2 regions of the Stenotrophomonas sp. STEN225 genome follow, and region 2 is predicted to be linked to the other one. Evidence: riboswitches for the same ligand, from Rfam matches in the RefSeq annotation. Region 2 holds a riboswitch; the other holds the start of a gene.
What was found. Region 2 has a riboswitch for thiamine pyrophosphate ahead of ACVOJ1_RS05075 (TonB-dependent receptor). Riboswitches for the same ligand answer to the same signal wherever they lie in the genome.
Positions count from the first base shown of each region.

Region 1: linked by a shared signal. The riboswitch ahead of thiC (phosphomethylpyrimidine synthase ThiC) and the one ahead of ACVOJ1_RS05075 (TonB-dependent receptor) in region 2 are both predicted to bind thiamine pyrophosphate.

Region 1 is NZ_JBRRBV010000008.1:80,324-91,462, forward strand. It holds gene ggt (gamma-glutamyltransferase) at 1-236, shown strand, start outside; gene ACVOJ1_RS10180 (BCCT family transporter) at 555-2,132, opposite strand; TPP riboswitch at 2,377-2,477, shown strand; gene thiC (phosphomethylpyrimidine synthase ThiC) at 2,560-4,404, shown strand; gene ACVOJ1_RS10190 (ion channel) at 4,502-5,173, shown strand; gene ACVOJ1_RS10195 (winged helix-turn-helix domain-containing protein) at 5,434-7,746, shown strand; gene ACVOJ1_RS10200 (helix-turn-helix transcriptional regulator) at 7,861-8,760, shown strand; gene ACVOJ1_RS10205 (TonB-dependent receptor plug domain-containing protein) at 8,810-11,139, shown strand, end outside.
Region 2 is NZ_JBRRBV010000003.1:240,527-251,665, reverse strand. It holds gene ACVOJ1_RS05095 (ATP-binding protein) at 1-2,430, opposite strand, end outside; gene ACVOJ1_RS05090 (response regulator) at 2,506-3,144, shown strand; gene ACVOJ1_RS05085 (glycine zipper 2TM domain-containing protein) at 3,333-3,716, shown strand; gene ACVOJ1_RS05080 (phosphotransferase enzyme family protein) at 3,841-4,965, shown strand; TPP riboswitch at 5,009-5,103, shown strand; gene ACVOJ1_RS05075 (TonB-dependent receptor) at 5,174-7,363, shown strand; gene pnuC (nicotinamide riboside transporter PnuC) at 7,372-7,944, shown strand; gene ACVOJ1_RS05065 (hypothetical protein) at 7,961-8,380, opposite strand; gene ACVOJ1_RS05060 (Dyp-type peroxidase) at 8,454-9,428, opposite strand; gene ACVOJ1_RS05055 (OmpO family porin) at 9,649-10,224, opposite strand; gene ACVOJ1_RS05050 (hypothetical protein) at 10,816-11,139, opposite strand, start outside.

The DNA.
Region 1 (11,139 bases), on a different contig from region 2:
ATGAAGGTTCCACGGAGCCGACCGGTCAGGCCACGGCGATGACCGATGGGGGGGAGGTGAACCTGGAGACGGGCTTCCCGTACGAAACGGTGCGCGCGCTGATGCGCAAGGGGCATCGCATCGTGTTCGCCGACGGTCCGTACGGCGGGTATCAGGCGATCATGCGGGATCCGGACACGGGCGTGTACTACGGCGCGTCGGAGAGTCGGAAGGATGGGCAGGCGGCGGGGTATTGAGGTCCCGGCCACCGCGCTGAGCCCCCTCGCGGCTGATCGCCAGAGCCGATCATGGATTGGGGCGTGCGGATGGGAATGCCGGGGGACGCCGTGAACACGTCCTTGTAGGCTTGGCCGCGGCATCCATGCCGCGGACATCCCCGTCCTTCCCCCCCGCACGCCCCCCGACAATTTCCGTGCGCGTCAGCCACGGAAGTGAAAGAAGAAGATCAAAAGCAACAGCAACAGCCGCGCGCTGTGGGTTGGGGTCGGATCCGTTTTCCAGAGGAAACGGATCCGACCCCTTCGTGTTTTTCCGGCGCAGGCTGCCGAACACCCTCAATCCGAATCCTGCGCGCGCGCTGCTTCGGCCTGGGTTTCTTCCTGTGCCGCCATTTCGCGCGCGATCCACGCATCGATCATGTGCCGCTGGCGCTGTGCCTGCCGCCGCTCCCGCGTGTACTCCTGGTCCAGTACCCGGTACAGCGAGACCATCACCAGCACCATCAGCAGCGCGAATGGCAGTGCCGAGATCGTGATCATGCCCTGCAGCGCGTCGAGGCCGCCGGCCAGCAGCAACGCACCTGCGATCAGCGCGATGCCCACACCCCAGGCCAGCTTGCGCTTGGCGGGCGGGTCGCCTGCCTCGTCGGTGGACATGCTGGCCAGCACCAGCACCGCCGAGTCAGCCGAGGTCACGAAGAAGATCATCAGCAGAACCAGCGCGATGCACGACAGCAGCAATGGCAGCGGCATGCTGTCGAACAGGGTGAACAGTACGGTCTCATAGCCGTTGCCCAGCGCCTGTACCAGGTCTGCATGGCCGAAGATCTGCGACCAGATCGCGGTGCCACCGAACACCGAGAACCAGAAGAAGCCCAGCAGCGTCGGCGCCAGTACCACGCCCACCACGAACTCGCGCACGCTGCGGCCACGCGAGATGCGCGCGATGAACGAACCCACGAACGGTGCCCAGGAAATCCACCAGGCCCAGTAGAAGATCGTCCAGTCGGCGACCCACGTACTGGAGGAGAACGGTGACATGCGCAGGCTCATCGTCACCAGCTGGTTCAGGTAGGACCCCAGCGTCGTGGTGAAGGTATTGAAGATCGCGCCGGTCGGCCCGAGCACCAGGACCAGTGCCAGCAGCAGGGCGGCCAGTGCCAGGTTGAAGTTCGACAGCCATTTCACGCCGCGCTCCACGCCGCTGAGGGTGGAGGCCATGTACAGCACGAAGGCGACGGCGATGATGGTCAGCTGCAGCGGCACACCGGCATGCACGCCGAACACGCGCTGCATGCCGGCTGCGATCTGGATGGTGCCGAAGCCCAACGTGGTGGCCACACCGATTGCCGTGGCCACCACCGCGGCAATGTTGACAATTCGTCCGATCCAGCCCCGATGATGATGACCGATGATCGGCTGCAGCATGTCGCTGACCAGCCCGCGGCCGTTGCGGTTGAACTGGAACCACGCCATTGCCAGACCGATCAGCGCGTAGATCGCCCACGGATGCAGGCCCCAGTGGAAGAACGCATAGCGCATCGCTGCACGTGCGGCGTCCATGCTTTCCGGTGCCAGTCCTTCCGGCGGCTTGCTGAAGTGGGAGATCGGCTCGGCCGCCCCCCAGAACACCAGGCCGATGCCCATGCCGGCGGCGAACAGCATCGACATCCAGCTGGCCCGCGAGAATTCGGGTTCGGCGTCTTCGCCACCGATGCGCAGGTTGCCGAAGCGGCCGAACGCCAGGTACATCAGGAACACCAGCGCCAGGAACACCACCAGCAGGTACAGCCAGCCGATGCCGCGGATGAGTTCGCCGAGGATGCTCTGCACCACGGCGTTGAAGGGACCGGGTGCTACGCCGGCAAGCAGCACCAGCAACAGGACCAGTGCGATGGAAACACGAAACACCATGAAGGAGCTTCTCCGATCAAAGGGATTGAGGGAGCGAGCAAATGCTTGCAGCGAGGGGCCGGCGGCACTCGAGCGCTAGCCGGGCAGGGGCCGCGATGGCGGCGATGCGTCATCGGTCGCAGCGACACGATGCGCGTGCACGTTACTGAACGCGACGTCATGGTTGCGTTAATTCATCAATGTCGCGTGACGCGCAGCCGCCCCGTAGGCTCGCCCTGTTGCAGGACTTCTATGGTCTAATGCCGGCAAGAAGCGGGGGTACCGCGGCCATCGGCCACGGTTGAGACAGTCCCTTGGAACCTGATCCGGCTCATACCGGCGTAGGGAAGCTTTGCAATGCAACCGAACCCGGACGCGGCCCAAGGGCCGTCCGCGTGCGGGGGCAGTGCGCCGCCGCTTCGTCCCTGACCCTCCTGGACGATGCCCGATGAACGCACAGCTCTCCGCCCTGCAGCAACAGGCCCAGCAACTCTCCGAATCCGTGACCCGGCCGATTCCCGGCTCGCGCAAGATCCATGTCACCGGCTCGCGCCCGGACCTGCGCGTGCCGATGCGCGAGATCACACTGAGCCGCACGCCGACCCTGTTCGGCGGCGAAGAGAACGCGCCGGTCACGGTGTATGACACCTCCGGCCCCTACACCGATCCTGACGTGCGCATCGACCTGTCCGCGGGCTTGCCGGCCCTGCGCCGTGCCTGGGTCGAAGCGCGGGGTGACACCGAACAGCTTGATGGCCTGAGCTCTTCCTTCGGCCGCGATCGCGAGCACGACCCGAAGCTCGATGCGGTGCGCTTCCCGGCCCGCAGCCTGCCGCGCCGCGCCCGTGCGGGTGGCAATGTCACCCAGATGCACTATGCGCGCCGCGGCATCATCACGCCTGAGATGGAATTCGTCGCCATCCGCGAGAACCAGCGGCTGGACGCGATCCGCGATGCAGGCCTGCTGCAGCAGCATCCGGGCGAAGCCTTCGGCGCATCAATCCAGAAGATCATCACCCCGGAGTTCGTCCGCGACGAAATCGCCCGTGGCCGGGCGGTGCTGCCCAACAACATCAACCACCCGGAAAGCGAGCCGATGATCATCGGCCGCAACTTCCTGACCAAGATCAACGCCAACATCGGCAACAGCGCGGTGTCATCCGGCATCGCCGAGGAAGTGGAGAAGCTGGTGTGGGCGATCCGCTGGGGGGGCGATACGGTGATGGACCTGTCCACCGGCAAGCACATCCACGAGACCCGCGAGTGGATCATCCGCAACTCGCCGGTGGCGATCGGCACGGTGCCGATCTATCAGGCCCTGGAGAAGGTCGATGGCCGTGCCGAGGCACTGACCTGGGAGATCTTCCGCGACACGTTGATCGAACAGGCCGAACAGGGCGTGGACTACTTCACCATCCATGCCGGCGTGCTGCTGCGCTACGTGCCGCTGACCGCCAAGCGGGTGACCGGCATCGTCAGTCGCGGCGGCTCGATCATGGCCAAGTGGTGCCTGGCCCATCACAAGGAGAATTTCCTCTACACGCACTTCGAAGACATCTGCGAAATCATGAAGGCCTACGACGTGACCTTCTCGCTGGGCGATGGGCTGCGCCCGGGCTGCATCGCAGACGCCAACGACGCGGCGCAGTTCGGCGAGCTGGAAACGCTGGGCGAGCTGACGAAGATCGCATGGAAGCATGACGTGCAGACGATGATCGAAGGTCCCGGGCACGTGCCGATGCAGCTGATCAAGGAAAACATGGACAAGCAGCTGCGCGAATGTGGTGAGGCTCCGTTCTATACGCTGGGGCCGCTGACCACGGACATCGCGCCCGGCTATGACCACATCACCAGTGCCATCGGCGCAGCGATGATCGGTTGGTTCGGTACCGCGATGCTCTGCTACGTGACGCCGAAGGAACACCTTGGCCTGCCCAACCGCCAGGATGTGCGCGACGGCATCATGGCCTATCGCATCGCCGCACATGCGGCCGACCTGGCCAAGGGGCATCCGGGCGCGCAGGTCCGCGACAACGCATTGAGCAAGGCGCGCTTCGAGTTCCGTTGGGAAGACCAGTTCCACCTCGGGCTGGACCCGGAGAAGGCAAAGGAATTCCATGACGAGACGCTGCCCAAGGACGCGCACAAGCTGGCGCACTTCTGCTCGATGTGCGGGCCGCACTTCTGCTCGATGAAGATCACCCAGGACGTGCGCGAGTACGCCGAGGCCGGAATGAAGGAGAAGTCCGAGCAGTTCCGCGCTGCGGGCGCGGAGGTCTACCAGCAGGGCTGATCGGACTGGCGTCGCCGGGCGTGCCCCGGCGGCGCTGCATCGCGCGCCTCACGCGCATCCCGTTATCCTCCGCCCATCTTTCCGGGGAAGGGACGCCATGCCTGTTGCCGTGACCACCCGCTGGCTGGCCATCGCCCGCCGCCATCCGTCCGCGTGGCTGCTGGGCGCGCAGCTGCTGGCGGTGATGCTGTATCCCGCGCTGGACGACACGGCCGCCGGCCGCGCCGCATTGGGCATGTTTGGAATGGCGGTGCTGGGCCTGGCGTTGTGGGTGGTCCAGCGCAGCCCGTTGGGTACATGGCTGGCACTGCTGCTGGCGATTCCGGCGGTGGTGTTCTCCATCGCCGGCGCGCTGCTGGACCGCGCCGCGCTGGTGACCACCGCGCAGCTGCTGGAGAGCCTGCTCTACTTCTATACGGCCGGCGCGCTGATCGCCTACATGCTGCAGGACCACAAAGTCACCCGCGACGAACTGTTCGCGGCCGGCGCCACCTTCACGTTGCTGGCGTGGGCATTCGCCTTCGCATTTGGGGTGTGCCAACAGTGGTATCCGGGCAGTTTCCAGGGCAGCAGCGAGGGACCTCAGCGAAGCTGGATGGAGCTGCTTTATCTGAGCTTCAGCTTGCTGTCCGGGGTCGGCCTGAGCGATGTCGTGCCGCTGCATCCGCAGGCACGCGCACTGGTCATGCTGGAGCAGTTCTCAGGCGTGATGTACGTGGCTTTGGTGGTTTCGCGGCTGGTCGGATTGACCATGCTGCGGCGTTTCTGAAAATGAATGGCAGATAAAAATTTCGCGCCCGAAAGGGCGCGAATGATGGTGCGAAGTTATGTGAATGCGTCGGCGAGAGAGAGCCTGATGTCGACCACGCGATAGGCGAGGTAACCGGCATAGGCTAGTATTCGCGCGCTCCATTGTTTTTGCGGTATGCGCCGATGCTTTGTGCGGAGTCTGGCTTTTCGCTGTTCCCCGCTGGGGGCGGTATCGAAGGCGAACACTGCCCGGAAACTGTCTCTACTGTTTAGCAAAAAATGAACCGCAGCGAAATCCAGCCCACCGAATCTGATCGGATCCGGATCGGCGAATGTGTCGTCACTTTGTCCTCGCGAGAGGTCGAAGTTGCCGGCGCGCGTCGCCCGCGCCGGCTGACGCCGAAGGCGCTGGGCGTGCTGCGTGTGCTGCTGCGGCAACCCGGGCGCGTGGTCACCCGCGAAGAACTGTTCGCCGAGGTGTGGCCCGATACGCTGCCCACCAACGATGTGCTGACGCAGGCGGTCACCCAGCTGCGCAAAGCCTTCGCCAACGACGATGACAACGGCCAGGCGTATATCGAGACGATCGCCAAGACCGGCTACCGCCTGCGCGTGCCGGTGCAGGCCATGCCCGAGCCCGAAGCGGAACTGGCGGTCGATGCCGAAGGCGCGGCTGGCGATTCCAACGCGGTCGTGGAAGTGCACACGCCAGCCCCGGAGGACATGCGACGCCGTCGCTGGCGCTACCTGCGACGTCGATTGTTGCTGGTGCTGGGCCTGTTGATGCTGGCCGCACTGCTGGTGATGACGGTCCTGCTGCTGCGCCGTGCGCCGGCCAGCTCTCCGGTGGAGGCGGCGGTGGAGAACGGCACGCGGGTGATCGGCAGCCCGCAGCGGCCCTATCGGCTGATCACCGCCACCGCAGGCTTCGAAACCTATCCCACGCTGTCGCCGGATGGTTCGCAGGTGGCCTACGAAGGTGCCAGCGAGGATGGCCTGGGCGGCGGTGCGATCAAGGTACAGACGTCCGGCAACGCGCCGGCGCGGCAGCTGCTTGTTCCTCCTGAGGGTGCGGTTGATCGCTTCCCGAACTGGTCGCCGGATGGACGCGACATCGCCTTTGCCCGCTTCTCCGCCGATGGGGGTTGTCAGGTGCTGATCGCCAGTGCGACCGGCGGCGCGTTGCGCCAGGCCACGCGCTGCGATGGCACCGAGCTGCTCAGCTTCGACTGGACACCCGACGGGCGCGGCCTGGTATTCGGCAGCATGGTGGGCCGCTATGCCCACCGCGGTATCCGAGTACTCGATCTGGCCAGCGGACAGTGGCAGCCGCTGCAGTACGCCGTCGATCAGGACGATTTCGATTACGCGCCGCGCTATTCGCCGGACGGCAAATGGCTGGTGTTCGTGCGCAACCCGCAGATGGGCGACCTGTGGCGGGTTCCTGCCGCGGGTGGCACGCCGGAGCAGCTGACCAGCGAGTCGGCCGAGCTGCGCGGATGGGCCTGGCTTGGCGACGGCCGCACCATCGTGTTCGGCCGCCGGGTCGACAGCGAGGTGCGGCTCTATTACCTCGACATCGAGCGGCGCACGCTGCGTGATGCCGGACTGGACGATGCGCAGTGGCCGGCGGTATCGCGGCATGGCGGCATGCTGGCCTTCGTCCATCGCCGTGCACAGTTCGGCGTGTTCAAGGTGCCGATGCAGGGCGGTGAACCGGAGCGCCTGTTTGCGTCCAGCGGCCGCGACGGTCAACCGATGGCAGCACCGGACGGTCGCCAGCTGGTATTCACCTCTGACCGCTCGGGCAGCTTCGCTCTCTGGTGGGCGGACATGCAACGCCCCGATTCGCTGCGGCCGATCGAGGGCCTGCGCCCGGAAGCACGGCAGGCCCCCGATTGGTCGGCCGACAGCCGGCAACTTCTGGTGGTTGGGCGCGATGCACACGGTCGCGCGGTGGTCTACGAGATCGCCCCCCGCGACGAGCGTCTGCAACCGCTGCCTGTGCCCGCCGAACAACCGCTGCAGGCGCTGTATGGCGCCACGCCCGAGCAGCTGCTGGTGGTCGAACGTGATGCCGACCAGCGTACGCGGCTCAGTCTGTTCGATCGCAGCACCCAACCCTGGCGGCGGCTGGCGAGCATCGACGGCGTCTCCCAGGTCCGCTTCGACCGCGCAGGCCGTCGGGTGCTGTTCACCCGCCTGGCGGCGGAGGGGTTGTGGGCGGCGGACGCGGCGCTGTCCCCGGACAGCGTGCGGCAGATCAGCGAGGACAAACCCAGCCGCTGGCGCTACCGCTCGTGGACGGTTGCCGGCCACGACAGCATCGGCTATCTCGGCAGTTCCACCCGCTGCAGCACCATCCTCGTCCGCATCGCCGCCGGGCAGGAGGATGCCGGGCGCTGCCTGGACGCGCAGCGCTTGAGCGCGAGCAACGGACTCAGCGCCAGCGCAGACGGGACGGCCCTGTTTGTCGCTCTGGCAGTCAGTGATGGCGCCGACATCGGCGTGATGCGGCTGCCCGAAAAGGCGCCAGCGCTGTTCCCGGCCTTTTCCAAGATGTTGATGTTCAAGGGAAATGGGCCTTCGTAATTTTTTCGTCGGGATCTCGCCGCGAATTCGTGGCGATCTCGTCGGTCTTTCCTGACGCGGTGCCGCCTGATTGGGCAAAACGGAGGCCTGTACTTGGCAAATCCGTGGTGCACCATGCGTCAACTCTCACTGGCCGATCGTGGCCAATCCGTCTCCCTGGACAAGGCACTCGATGACGTCGTGCCGACCTGTCTGGGCGTTGCCCGGCTCGGCAGCCTGCAGACCGCGGGCAGCAGCTTCACCGTGTGGATGCAGGTGCGCGGCAGCTCCTGGGTGGAGGCCAAGGAGGGGCGCTTCCGCCTGCGCCACGGCGAATGGATCGCGTTCGAGAAGGAATCGCGCCCGCTGGTGCAGGCAGGGCGCAACGGGCTGTGCATCGGCCTGAACCTGAACGTGGAAGCGCTGCGTGTGCTGGCGGAGATGGCTGACTGCGGCCTGTACGCGGGCCGCGGCCGGATGGGCCGCAGTGACGCTCGCGTCGCGCTGCGCCTGTGGCGTGATGCCTTGGCCAGTGGCCACCCGGCGCAGCACCTGCGCCCGCTGCTGCTGCATCTGGCCGGCCTGCAGCGTGGATTGGCCGACAACGTGCAGCGCTGCCCTGGCCGTTCGCGCAGCCGCAAGCGCCAGGTGTTCGGTCGCATGCAGCGCGCCCGCCTCTATCTGGAAGGCAACAGCCACCGCGTCGTACGCATCGGCGAACTGGCCGAGCTGACCAACTTCTCCAGCTGGTATCTCTCCAAGACGTTCCAGAGCCTGTATGAAGAAAGCCCGCAGTCGCTTTCGGCACGGCTGCGCCTGGAGCGCGCCGCCGACCTGCTGCGCGACACCGACATGATGGTGGGAGAGGTCGCCGCGGCCAGTGGTTTCGACAACTGCTGCAGCTTCGCCCGGGCGTTCCGCGCCCGCTACGGGCAGTCCGCTTCGCGCTTCAGGGAAAACGGCGGCTTGCTCCCGCCACAATCCGCAAAGTCTCTGGTTGGTTCGCGCAAATACAGCGCTGCAACGCAATCGTAACGTGCTGGGGTGTTTTAACACGCTGCTAACACGTACCTTGGAGAGATTGATGAACGTTCGTAACCCCGCAGTGCGGTTCGGCCTGCTGCCGGCCGGCATTGCGCTGGCGCTGGCGCCCGCCTTCGCTTCCGCACAGGAAGCACCGGAAGCAAAGGGCACCACCGACCTGGACCGCATTTCGGTCACCGGCTCGCGCATCCGCGGCGCTGCCGTTGAAACCCAGCAGCCGATCGTCACCCTGAGCCGTGAGAACCTGGAAAAGCAGGGCTACACCTCGGTTGCCGACGTCCTGCAGAACCTGACCTCGGCCGGCTCCCCGGCCATCTCCCGTTCGGAGTCGCTGGCTTCGGGCGAAAACGTCGGTGGCTACTACGTCGACATCCGCAACCTGGGCGCGCAGCGCACCCTGGTGCTGATGAACGGCAAGCGCCTGGGCGCGACCACCGCCGGCTACCAGGATCTGAGCCAGATCCCGATGGCCGCCATCGAGCGCATCGAGATCCTGAAGGACGGCGCCTCGGCCATCTACGGTTCGGACGCCATCGCGGCCGTGGTCAACGTGATCACCCGCAAGCGCTTCGACGGCGCTGAAGCCAGCGTCTATGTCGGTCAGTACGGCAAGGGCGACGGCGACACCGAAACCTATTCGTTCACCCTCGGCAGCATGGGCGAGCGCGGCGGTGTCACCATGTCCGCCGAGTACTCCAAGCAGGATCCGGTGTGGGCGAAGGACCGTTGGTTCAGCCGTGACGGCAACGCCGGCCCGAACTACCCGGGTTCGGGCGCCAGCCCGATCAACCAGAAGGGTGGCTTCTGCGACCCGTGCGTCACCCCGAACCTGAAGCAGGGCGAGCCTGGCTATGTCGGCCCGAGCGACCAGCGCTGGTACACCCTGCGTGATGGCGGCAACCCGGCCAACCGCGCCGACTACCGTCTGGAAACCTCCGCTGACGCCGTCAATGCCAACCAGCAGATGATGGTGCAGACCGGTATCGAGCGTAAGTCGCTGTACGTCAACGGCAACTACGACTTCACCGACGCGATCTCGTTCAACGCTGACGTGCTCTACAACGAGCGCAACACCACCCAGCAGATCGCAGGCTATCCGTACCAGTCGGCATCCTTCGACACCCCGCTGTCGGCCGACAGCGCGTTCAACCCGACCGGTGAAGACCTGACCTTCCGCCGCCGTCTGTGGGAAGTACCGCGCACCACCGAAAGCCAGGTCAAGACCCTGCGCTTCGCCCCGAGCATCAGCGGCTTCTTCGACTTCGCCGGCAAGACCTTCGACTGGGACGTCGGCGCGCTGTGGAACCGCAACGAAACCACCAAGCGTGGTCACGGTGACATGAGCCTGATCGCATCGGAACAGGCGCTGGGCGCTTCGTTCATCGGTGCTGATGGCGTCGCCCGCTGCGGCACCAGCATGTCCGATCCGCTCGCCACCAGCGGCTGCCGTCCGTGGAACCCGCTGCTGCCGTTCGGCGTTGCCGGTGCCGGTTCGCTGGCCGACCAGGCCACCCAGGACTTCCTGTTCCCGTACTTCACCGATACCGGTCTGACCAAGACCACCAGCTTCACCGCCAACCTGTCGGGTTCGATCGTGACCCTGCCGGCCGGTGACCTGGGCTTCGCCGTGGGCGTCGAGCACCGCAAGGAAGAAGGCCGCTTCTCGCCGGATGCCTTCGCACAGTCGGGCCAGTCCACCGGCCTGGGCGCGCAGACCACCCAGGGTGAGTACTCGCTGGACGAGGTCTACCTGGAACTGAACGTGCCGGTCCTGGCGGACATGCCGTTTGCCAAGGAGCTGACCCTGAATGCTGCGACCCGTTACTCGGATTACAGCAACTTCGGCGACACCCTGAACTCGAAGTTCGGCTTCACCTGGCGTCCGCTGGACGAGCTGCTGGTTCGCGGTACCTGGGCTGAGGGCTTCCGTGCTCCGACCATCGACAACCTGTACGGTGGCCTGAGCAGCAGCTTCGAGTCGTACACCGATCCGTGCGGCATCACCGCGCCGGGTTCGGTCAACGGCAACGCGGCCTGCTCGGCGGCGGGCGTCCCGGTCGGTTACACCCAGCTGGGCCAGGGCCTGATTCCGTGCACCTCGACCCCGTGTGCGACGCCGGACCAGTTCATCTCGGGTGCCAACCCGAACCTGACCCCGGAAACCTCCAAGAGCACCACCGTCGGCCTGGTCTGGAGCCCGCGCTGGGTGCAGGGCCTGGACATCTCGCTGGACTGGTACAAGTACGAAATCAGCGACATGATCATCGCTGACAGCGTCGACCGCATCCTGCGTGACTGCTACGTGCTGGGCGATGCTTCGCGTTGCGCCGCACACACCCGTGCAGGCGATGGCCACATCAACGGCATGAC
Region 2 (11,139 bases):
CACGCCATCCACTTCATGCGCCGCAGCCAGCTGCGGATCGATCTGCACGTGCAGGGCCAGGCCACGCGCGCTGGCCTGCGCCGACATCAGCCGGCACACGCCTTCCAGCAGGGTCCGCAGTGACAATGGCACCGGTTCCAGGCGCAGCGCACCGGCTTCGATGCGCGAGTAGTCGAGGATGTCATCGAGGATCTGCCGCAGCATCTGCGCAGAATCCTCGATCACGGCAAGGATGCGCTGCTGTTCTGCATCCAGCGGCGAGTGCGCCAGCACTTCCAGCATGCCCAGTACACCGCTCATCGGCGTGCGGATCTCATGACTCATCGTGGCCAGGAAGCGTGATTTGGCCTCGGCCGCCTGTTCCGCCTCGATCTTGGCCGCCGCCAGCGCATCGGCCTGTGCGCGTGCCTGGGTCACGTCCACCCAGTAGCCGCTCCAGGTGACGGCACCGGCCTCGGTGACGTAAGGGTGAGCCTGGCTGCGTACCCAGCGCGCGGGCGTGCCGTCATCACCCGGCAGCAGGCGGAACTCGAAGGCCAGCGGCGCGAACTGGCGGGCCGCCTGGTCGATGGCCTGCAGCACGGCCTGGCGGTCGGTGTCCTCGATCCGCGCCAGCAGCGCCTGCGCATCCTGCTCGGCACGCTGCCGCGGAATGCCGAACAGTGCCTGCAGGTCGCCGGCGATGAAGGGGAAGGCCAGGCTGCCGTCCGCGTCGCGACGTGCCTGGTAGACCACCGCAGGCAGATTGTCGGTGACCTCGGCCAGGCGCTGCTCCAGATGGCGGCGACCGGCCACCTCCCGGCGCAGCCGCCAGTGACCGACGCCATGCACCACCGCCCCGGTCAGCAGCACCAGCAGCAGCGGAAGCCCCCAATGCAGCACGGCGTCCCAGTCCACGCCACTGCGATACTCCACGGCCAGCCAGTCGCCCCGCAGCGCCTCATGCTCCCGCGGTGACATCTGCAGCAGCAGGCGGTCGAAGGTGGTCGCCAGGGCGGCATGGCGACGGTCGACAGCCAGCGCCAGCTGGTCGCCGAATCCGGCCGGCGCAAGGATCTGCAGACGGCCCGGGAAGCGGTTGCGCAACAGGTGATCGACCAGGACCAGGTTGCCCACGTAGGCATCGGCCTCGCCATTGGCCAATCGCTGCAACGCCTGCTCGCCACTGCGCGCGGGAATGATCTTTGCCCGTGGCGCCTGCTGCAGCACGTAGCCGCGCAGGCGTTCCGGGTCGGACAGCAGCACGCGCTTGCCCTGCAGATCGGCCAGCCCCAGGATCGCCGGGCTGTCGCGCGTGCCGACGATCACGCTCGGCACGCTGATGAAGGGCTGGCTGAACACCCAGTCCGGCCCCAGGTAGCGCGAATCGGTGGGAATGCCCATCACCGCCTGCACCTCACCCTGCAGCGCCTTCTCGCGCACCTCGAACCAGTCGTGGCTGGTTTCCACCTTCAGGTTGGCGCCGACCTGGATCAGCCGCCGCAGGTACTCGCTGGTCAGGCCGCTGGGCTGGCCGTCGTCGTCGGTGAACGAAAGCGGCGCGGCATTGGGCGCGAAGGTGATCTTCAACGGCTGCTGCAGCACCCGCTTTTCGGCCTGGCTCAGGGCCAGCTGCGCCGACGCGGACCATTCCGGAGGCCGCAGCCAGCGCTGGGCCAGCGCGTCCCGCTGCGCCTGGCTGGTGGCAGCCAGCGCAAGATCCAGTGCCTCGGCCAGCGGTTGCTTGCTGTTGGGGACGCCGAAGTGCGCCCGCTCCGGCGGCAGATCGCTGGGCCGCAGCAGCACCACTCCCTTCAGCTGATGGGCCGCGATCAGCTCGGTGGCGACATAGGCATTACCGATATAGACGTCGGCCTTGTCGTCTCTGACCATCTGCAACGCCGCCAAAGTGCCATTTGCGACAAGTTGTCGAGCGCGTGGAAATCGTGCACGCACCTGCGGTGCGGTCAGGAAATCCTGCTCGATCACGACGCGCAGTCCGTCAAGATCCGGCATCTCCGAAGCACGCAGGTCTCCAGGTCGTCCGACCACCGCCAGCGGCGCTTCGACATAGGCCGAGGTGTAGACCATGCAACGGGTTCGGTCGGCACTCAGGCCGATGTTCATGACCACATCGATCTCGCCCCGGCATGCCGCGTCCAGCACGGATGTCCAGTCCGGATAGCGGCGTGCCTCGACTTTCACGCCCAAACGACGAGCCAAAAGCGACAAGTAGTCCGGTCCCAGGCCGACCTGCTGGCCTTCGTGGATCGACTCGAAAGGGGGCCAACCGCTGTCATACTGCCCGACGACGATGCGAGGGTGCGCGGTCAGGTATTCGCGTTGCAGGGGACTCAACGGCAATGGGCCGGGCGCGAGTTGCGCCCAAGCGACGGCAGGACCCAACATGGCCAGCAGCAGGACCCGCCCGCGAACAGCCCAGCTACGCATCGGCGTTGATCTCCTAGAATCCTGCCAGGAGCCGCGATGGTCGCGGTCCGGCGTGCCCGGTGGTCATACTAGAGCATGAGCTTGCGCATCATCATCGCAGACGACCACCCCGTGGTCCGTATCGGAACCCGCGCCGTCATCGAGTCCAGCGGCGTTGGCCAAGTCGTCGGTGAAGCCGACAGCGCCCAGGCGCTGATGGCGCTGCTGACCAGCCAGCCATGCGACCTGCTGGTCACCGACTATTCGATGCCCGGCAGTCCCCAGGCCGATGGCTTCGCCATGATCGGCATGATCCGGCGCCGCCATCCCGACCTCAAGGTGCTGATGCTCAGCGTTTCCAGCAACCTGGCGATCCTGCGCATGGTGCTCGACAGCGGCGTGCTCGGCCTGGTCGACAAGAGTTCGTCGATGGACGAGCTGCCGCAGGCGATCCAGGCGGTGAACCGCGGCCAACTCTATATCAGCCGCAGCCTGCGCGAGCGGGTCGAGGCCGCCGGCAGCTGGCGCATGCGCGAAGGCGACGGCAAACCGCTGTCGCCGCGCGAACTGGAGGTGCTGAGGTTGCTCGGCACCGGCATGACGGTGAAGGAGATCTCGGTGCAGCTGCACAAGAGCGTCAGCACCATCAGCCGGCAGAAGGGCGATGCGATGCTGAAGCTGGGCCTGAAAGGCGATGCGGAGCTGTTCGACTATCTGCGTGACGGCAAAATCTGAATCCTGGCCATCCGGCCATTGAACTTTCAGGCAGGCTTCATGCCGTCTGACGCTAGATGAATACGCACGCCGCCCAGTGGCCCACGCAATGTTCCGGCAATCTCCGGGCGCCAGCGTGGTCACTACGGCAGCCAGGGCGCCCGCGCCCTCCCTGCCCACCGTGGCATGCCCCTACAGGAGAACCGAACATGCTCAGTACTTCCGCTCTCAGCTTCCGTGGCGTGGCGATGGCCCTGGCCCTGCTGGCCGGTGTCGCCGTGGTCAGCGACGCCAGCGCCATGTCGAGGAAGGACAAGCGCACCGTCGTCGGTGCGGTGGTGGGCGGCGTCGCCGGCCACCTGATCTCCAATGGCGATCCGGCCGCCACCGTCGGCGGTGCCGTGGCCGGCGGCGCGATCGGCAACCTGACCACCCCGGACCGCCACGACCGTCGTTATGACCGCCGCTACGACCGCGGCTACCAGCGCGGCTACGACCGGGGCTATGGCTATCGGGACCGCGGTCATGACCGCCGCTGGCGCGACAGCGACCGCCGCTACTACCACGACCGCGGTCGCCACCGCGGCTGGTAACCCTCGCCGGCACTGCCCGGCATCACCGGCAAACGGGCGGGTCGATGACCCGCCCGTTTGCGTCCGGGCCGTCCATGGCGTTGAATGCGCAGCCCTGGATGACTCCTTTGCCCCCGGCCCCCGCATGACCTCCACCGCCCACCGCGTGCAGGGCCTCAACAACGATGAGGTCGCTGCCGACTGGCCCGCGATCGATGCAGCCGAGGTCGCCTGGCTGGCCCGCCGTTATCCGGTGCTGGACGCGGACAGCGCCCTGCGTTGGCACAGCCCCCGGCCGTTGTCGGCCGCCGCGCTGGTCGAGGGTACCCGCGGCCGGGTGTTCATCAAGCGCCACCACCGCAGCGTGCGCAGTGCCGCCTGCCTGCAGGAGGAACACCGCTTCATCGCCCATCTGGACGCTGCCGGCGTGCCGGTGGTGAAGGTTCTGCCCACCGCCGGAGGCGACAGCGCCATCGAGCATGGGCCTTGGACCTATGAACTGCATTCACCGGGGGTGGGTGACGATCTGTACCGCGACGCCGCCTCCTGGACGCTGCTGACGGACATCGCACGGGCGCATTCTGCCGGACGCATGCTGGCCCGGCTGCATCAGGCCGCCGCCAGCTACCAGGCCCCACAGCGCAGCACGCATGTCCTGGTGGCACGCGACGAGCTGATCCGCGCCGCCGACCCCATCAGCGCGCTGGAAGCGGGTCTTCCCGACCGCCCGGGACTGGCGCGCTACCTGGCGCGGATTCCGTGGCAGGCGCAGCTGCGCCGCGACGTCCTGCCCTGGCATGCCGGCCTGGCCGAGCGCCTGTCCGCCGAGCCGCCGCTGTGGGCGCACAACGACTGGCATGTCTCCAACCTGCTGTGGCGCGGCGACGACGTCAGCACCGTGCTGGATTTCGGCCTCGCCTCACCTACCAGCGCGCTGTTCGACCTGGCCACCGCGATCGAGCGCAATGCCGTGGCCTGGCTGGAGCTGGAGCGGGGCCATGAGGCGGTGCGCATCGACATCGCGCTGGCGCTGCTCGACGGCTACCGCGAAGTGCTGCCGTTGTCGGCCACCCGCCTGCACCTGCTGGCGGACCTGCTGCCGATGGTCCACTTCGACTTCGCACTGTCCGAAGTGGAGTACTTCGAAGGCATCACCGGCTCGACAGCGAACGCCGATGTCGCCTGGTATCCCTTCATGCTGGGCCATGCCGCGTGGTTCGCCAGCGCACCCGGCCAGGCCCTGCTGCAGGCGCTGCATGCCGCCGCCTGAAGGGCATCGGCTCGCAAATCCCTGCCATCTGTAGTGAAATAGCGGCCTGAAGCGGGGGTGCCTGGATCTGCAGGCTGAGAGAGTCCCTTGGAACCTGATCCGGTTTGCACCGGCGTAGGGAGCTTTGAGCCGCAGCCACACCCCCGTTCCGGGCCGGTGCACCTGCGCGCCGTCGCTTCGTCTCCCCTGTTGTCCGAAGACGAATCGAATGAACCGCTGCCTGCGTCCCACCCTGCTCGCTCTCGCCCTCTGTGCCGCGCTGCCGCTGCATGCCAGCGAGGCTGGAGCCTCCCCCGACGTGACAGCCGACAGCGGCGAACGTTCGCCCACCGAGCTGGCAGCGGTCCGCGTGCAGGCCGGCAGGCCGGCGGCCGACAGCGCGCGGGTCAGTGCATTCGGCGCCGGCTCCTGGAAGGACACCCCGGCCTCGGTGAACGTGCTCGAACGCGACTACCTCGACCGTCGACAGGTGCGCTCGTTGTCCGAACTGGCCAGCAATGACGCCTCGCTCGGTGATGCCTACGCGCCGGTGGGCTACTACCAGAACGTCGCCATCCGCGGCTTCGCGCTCGATGCCGCCACCGGCTACCGCTTCAACGGGCTGGCCATCGCCGGCGAACAGCGGCTGGCGCTGGAGAACGTGCAGGCGGTGGAGATCCTGAAGGGTGAAGCCGGCCTCGCCGCGGGGGTGATGGCACCCGGCGGCATCATCAACTACATCGGCAAGCGCCCGGCCGAAGTGCGCACGGCTACCCTTGGCACCGATTCGGAAGGCTCGCGCTATGCCGCCGTCGATGTCGGCCACTGGATCACGCCGCGTTTCGGCATCCGCCTCAATGCCGCCTGGGAGGGCAGCGAGTCCTACGTCGAGCACGCCGACGGCCGCCGCAACTTCTATTCGCTTGCAGCGGACTGGCTGATCGGCGAGCGCGGCAAGCTGGAAGTGGACGCCAACTACCAGACCAGTTCGCAGCGCTCGGTGTCCGGTTACCAGCTGCTGGGCGCACGGGAGCTGCCTCGTGGCGTCGACCGCGAGCACCTGCTGGGCTATCAGCCGTGGCAGCGCCCGGTGGAAATCGCCAGCACCAACATCACCGCCGTACACACCTACGACTTCAACGAGCGCTGGCAGTCGCGGCTGTCGGTGGGCCACAGCCGCTCGGTGATCGACGACAACGTCGCCTTCGCCTATGGCTGCTACTACGCCGACGCGTGCGCTGATGGCAGCGTGCCCGGCAACTACTTCGCCCCCAACGGCGACTACGACATCTACGACTACCGCAGTCCGGACGATACCCGCCGCAACCAGCAGGCGCGCGCCGAGCTGCGTGGCCGCTTCGACACCGGCAGCGTCGGCCACCAGCTGACGGTCGGCGCCGACACGTTCCGCCGCACGGTGGACAGGCGACCGAGCGTCAACGAGTACGTAGGCAGCAGCAACATCCACGACACGCAGGTGCCGGTGTACGAGCCCTCGCCGCTGATGCCCGGCCCGTCCGCACGGCGTCTGGACAGCCGCCAGACCGCCGTGTTCGTGCTGGACCGCATGCAGTTCGGCGATGACTGGCAGTGGCTGGCCGGTGGCCGCTTCGTCCGCCTGGACGAGCGCGCGTACGACAAGCGCGGCACGCCGCAGCGGCACAGCCGGCTGTCGCGCTTCCTGCCGCAGACCGCGCTGGTATGGAAGGCCACCGACCAGCTCAATGCGTACGCCAGTTATGTGCGCGGCATTGCGCTGGGCCAAGAGGCACCGTTCTGGACCTCCAACGCCGATGCCTTCCTGCCGGCGGTGCAGTCACGGCAGCTGGAAGCCGGCGTCAAGTACGTGCCAGCTGCCTCGCTCACCCTGGGCGCCGCGCTGTTCCGCATCTCGCAGCCCTACCAGTACGCCATGCCGGATGACAGCGATGCCGGTTACACCTTCGTCGAGCGCGGCACGCAGACCCATACCGGCCTGGAGCTGACCGCCAACGGCCAGCTGACCGATGCGCTGCAGATCGTCGCCAGCGCCAGCGTGCTGCAGGCGCGTGCACGCGATACCGACACGCCGGGCCAGGAAGGCCATCAGCTGGTGAACGTGCCGAAGGTGCGTGCCAGTGTGCACCTGGCCTACGCACTGCCGTTCGTGCAGGGCCTGGATGTCACCGGTGGCTGGCGCTATGCCGCCGCCAATGTGGCCCGTGCCGACGGCGGCGTACGCGCGCCGGACTATTCGGTGTTCGATGCCGGCCTGCGCTTCCGCCACCGCGTGCATGAGCGCGCCGTGACCTGGAACCTGTCGGTGGACAACGTGTTCAACCGCTTCTACTGGCGCGACACCGGCAGCAGCGGCGGTGACTACTACCTGTTCCCCGGCGCACCGCGACAGGCACGCCTGTCGGTGACGTTCGCGCTGTGAGCGGCGCCGTGCTCGAGTGGACCGCCGCGCTGTGCAGCGTGCTGGGCGTATGGCTGATGGCGCGCCGGCGGCTGGCAGCGTGGCCGGTCGGCCTGCTGTCGGTGGCGCTGTACGGCCTGGTGTTCGCCGAGGCCAGGCTGTACTCCGACACGCTGCTGCAGGTCGCCTTCGCCGGCTTCCTGGTCTATGGCTGGATCAACTGGCGCCAGCACGCCGCCGACGAGGGTAGCATCCGCATCGTGCCGCTGGCGCGCGGGAAACTGCTGCGTGACCTGATCATCGGCCTGTGCGGTGGCGTGGCGCTGGGCACGGTCATGCACACCTTCACCGATGCCGCGCTGCCATGGCTGGACGCGATGCTGACCGCCCTGAGCCTGGTCGGCCAGTGGTGGCAGGCGCGCCGCCATGTGGCGTGCTGGTGGGTGTGGATCGGGGTGGACGTGGTCTATGTGGGCGCGTACCTGTTCAAGTCGCTGCACGTCACGGCCGCGCTGTATGTGTTCTTCCTGGGGCTGGCAGTATTCGGCCTGCGCGCCTGGAGTGCGGCGGCGCGGGAGCGCGAGCTGCTGCCGGCGCGGTAGTGCCGCGCGGTACACCTCACTTCGGCTGCAGCACCAGCCCCAACCGCAACGGCTGGCGCATGTCGCCCGGTGGCGCCGACGACAGCGGCGCCGACTGCAGCGTCGCGCGCAGATCCGCGTCCGCCTGCGCATCGCCGAGGCTGTCGAATTCCAGTTTCGCGATGCGGCCATCGGCTGCGATCCAGAGGCTGACCGGCAGCGGCGTGGGCACCTGTGGGTGCGCCTGCAGCCAGGCCAGCACGCGCTGCACCTTCGGGTCCTGCTCCTGCTGCAGGCGCTGCTGCAGCTCACTGCCTGCCGTGGCGGCGTAGGCCATCCAGTGCGGTGGAGCCTCATCGGCCGAGACGGCCCCGGCGCCGCCCAGCGCCAGAAGGCCGATCAGCGACGCCAGCGGTCGCCACCAGCGGCGGCGGTCGGCGCGAAGTACGGATTCCATGGCAGCACCCTCAGGCAGTCGTCCAGCGCTCCATCGTCGGCGGCGCGGATGACAGGCAGATGGCGGGCAGGCATTACCCGCCCAGGTCGGCCAGCACCTTGCGCGAAGGCGCGAAGAAGGTCACGCCGGTCATCGCGGTAGAGAAGTCCAGGATGCGGTCATGCAGCGGCGCAGGGTTGCCGATGAACATGCGCTCGAGCATCTTCTCGATCACCCACAGGCGGCGCGTGTAGCCGATGAAGTACGTACCGTACTCACCGCGCCCCGGATTGGCGAAGGGCATGTTGTCGCGCAGGATGTCGTGCTCGCCGTCGGCGTCCTCGATGGTGCACAGCGTCTTGTGCGACTTCTGCGCGTCGGCCGGCGCATCGTCCAGCTCGGTGTTGTCGTGCTTGGTGCGGCCGATGATCGCCTCCTGCACCTCGGTCTTCTGCGCGCGCCATGCGTCGAGGTTGTGCAGGTACTTCTGCACCACCACGTAGCTACCGCCGGCATGGGCCGGATCCTCGTCACCGACGATCGTGGCTTCCGGCAGCGACAAGCCTTCCGGATTGGCCGTGCCGTCCACGAAATCGAGCAGGTCGCGGCCGTCGAAATAGCGGAAGCCGGCCACCTCATCGACCGTCTCCACCGCATCGCCGAACGCCATCAGCAGGTTGCGCTCGAACGCCACGATCAGGTCCATCGTGCGTGCGCGGATGTGGTACAGCAGATCGCCCGGGGTCGACACCGCGGTGTGGGTGGCGCCCTTGATCTCGCGGAACGGATGCAGCTCGCGCGGCGGGGTACTGCCGACCAGCGGCTGCCACACACGGTGGCCGATCGCCACGTTGCAGGTGAAGGTCCGTTCGATCTCGCGGATGGCCGTGTTCTTGATCAGGTCATCGGTGCTGGCCAGCACGTCGCGCACCTTCGCGATCGAGTCCGCATCATCCTTCACCTTCAGCACCAGGAAGGCGGCCGAGTGGGTCAGCGGCGCAGTGATCTGCTGCGGCTCGTTGTCGAGCGTGTGATTGAGGGCGGTGATCGGTGCGGGCTGGGAATTCACGGCAGTTCCTGCGGGCTTGAGGCGGGCGCATCGCGCATGGCGCGGCGATGTGCGGGCGATCATAGCGGAACGGCTTCCGCTGCGACGGAGCGGTTCTCAGTCGCGCGCCAGCCGCTTGGGGCGCAGAAAAGTGAAGCCCGGCGCTAGGCCGGGCTTCGATGGCGTGCGGGAGAGAGAGAGAGTCACACGCCAGTTACACGCACTAACGACAGAGCGTTTCTTACCAGGTGAAGCGCGGGCCGACGAACCACTCGCGGTCGCCCGCCTTGGCCAGCTTCACTTCGCCACTCAGGCCCCAGTTCTGGTTGAACTTGGCGGTGGCACCGACGCGGCCGTAGAACTCGCCGTCCGGGTTGTAGCCGTGCTTCTTGCTGAAATCTTCGTAGCCAGCCAGCGCGTAGCCTTCCAGGTACGGGTTGAACGCGGTGCGCACGCCCACTTCAGTGGAGTAGCCATTGAAGTCCAGGCCGCGCTTCTCGTCATACTTCTGGTAGGCCACGCGGGCCACCAGGTCGGTGTTCGGTGCGATGCCGTAGTTGTAGCCGACACCCAGGCGCCACTGGTCGACGTCATTCTTGAAGCGGTCGGTTTCCTGCGCGCTGTAGTCGCCGAAGATGTGGAAGTTCGGGTGGACGGCCACCGAGCCCTTCACGCCCCAGCCATCGGCGTCGCCGCCCTTGGCATCGGTGTTCACGTAGCCGCCTTCAACGTAGTTGTACGACAGGCCATCGGCAGCCGATGCAGCGAACGGCAGGGCAGCCAGCAGACCCAGGGCAAGCAGCGAATTCTTGTTCATCGGGACACACCTTTAATTATTTTGGTTTCGTCGACCGCCTCCCGGGAGGGGGAGAGAGGAGAGGCGGTCGACAGGTGTGAATTATCCGTTTGTTGGCGAAATCAGCCCTGAATATTGAACTGACCGGTACATGAATGAAGTTGCTGTTCAGGGAACTCCGGGGCTGGTCGACAGTAGACGGGCAACCATAGGTTTGCGTTTTTGCTGAACCTATGGTTGCGCAAGGACTGAAAACCTATGGTTGCAGTGGATTAGGGGCAGAGCTGACGTCCGCGGTTCATTGGCCCTCGCCAACGGCCAAGGAGGCAAGCACCGCCCTGACGTCGGTCCAAACTTGTCGGTCCTTAACAAGTAAGGAGATCCTTTAGGTGCCCTACGAAGGTTCGCGGCCTTAGGAGTCGAACGAAGCATCCGGTTGGCGTTAGCGACTCAGGACCAGTAGTGGCCGACATCGCCAGAGTTTCGTCCGCCACGGGCCGTACGCTGTCGCCCCTCGCTCCTCTTGAATCTCACGGCTGCTTAATGCCAATAGCGGACGTTCAACTCTGAAACTAAGCCGCGCCGCGTAGCGACTTCGGCTGGAATAGATGCTTAGGAGGACGCCCAATGGTTGTGCACGAGAGTAACTTGATTTGACCAAAAAGTAAGACGCTTGATGGGGTCGCGACTGCCCTTGTAGAGCCCAATTTTCTCGGCAGCAGAAAAGAATCCTTCGCCAGGGTTGTTGTCGTTGCCATAGTGGACGATTAGCGCGGTAAGCATTGGCCGGCAATTCTCATTCTCATACAAAACTATGTCGCCGAGCTTCCTCGCAATCTCATCACGATCTTTATCTTTTGACATATCCAAGTCTATCAGTGGAGCGACGTCGCTGTATGCGGCCAGAGACTTCGTCTTCGCAAGCTGAACAAGCTT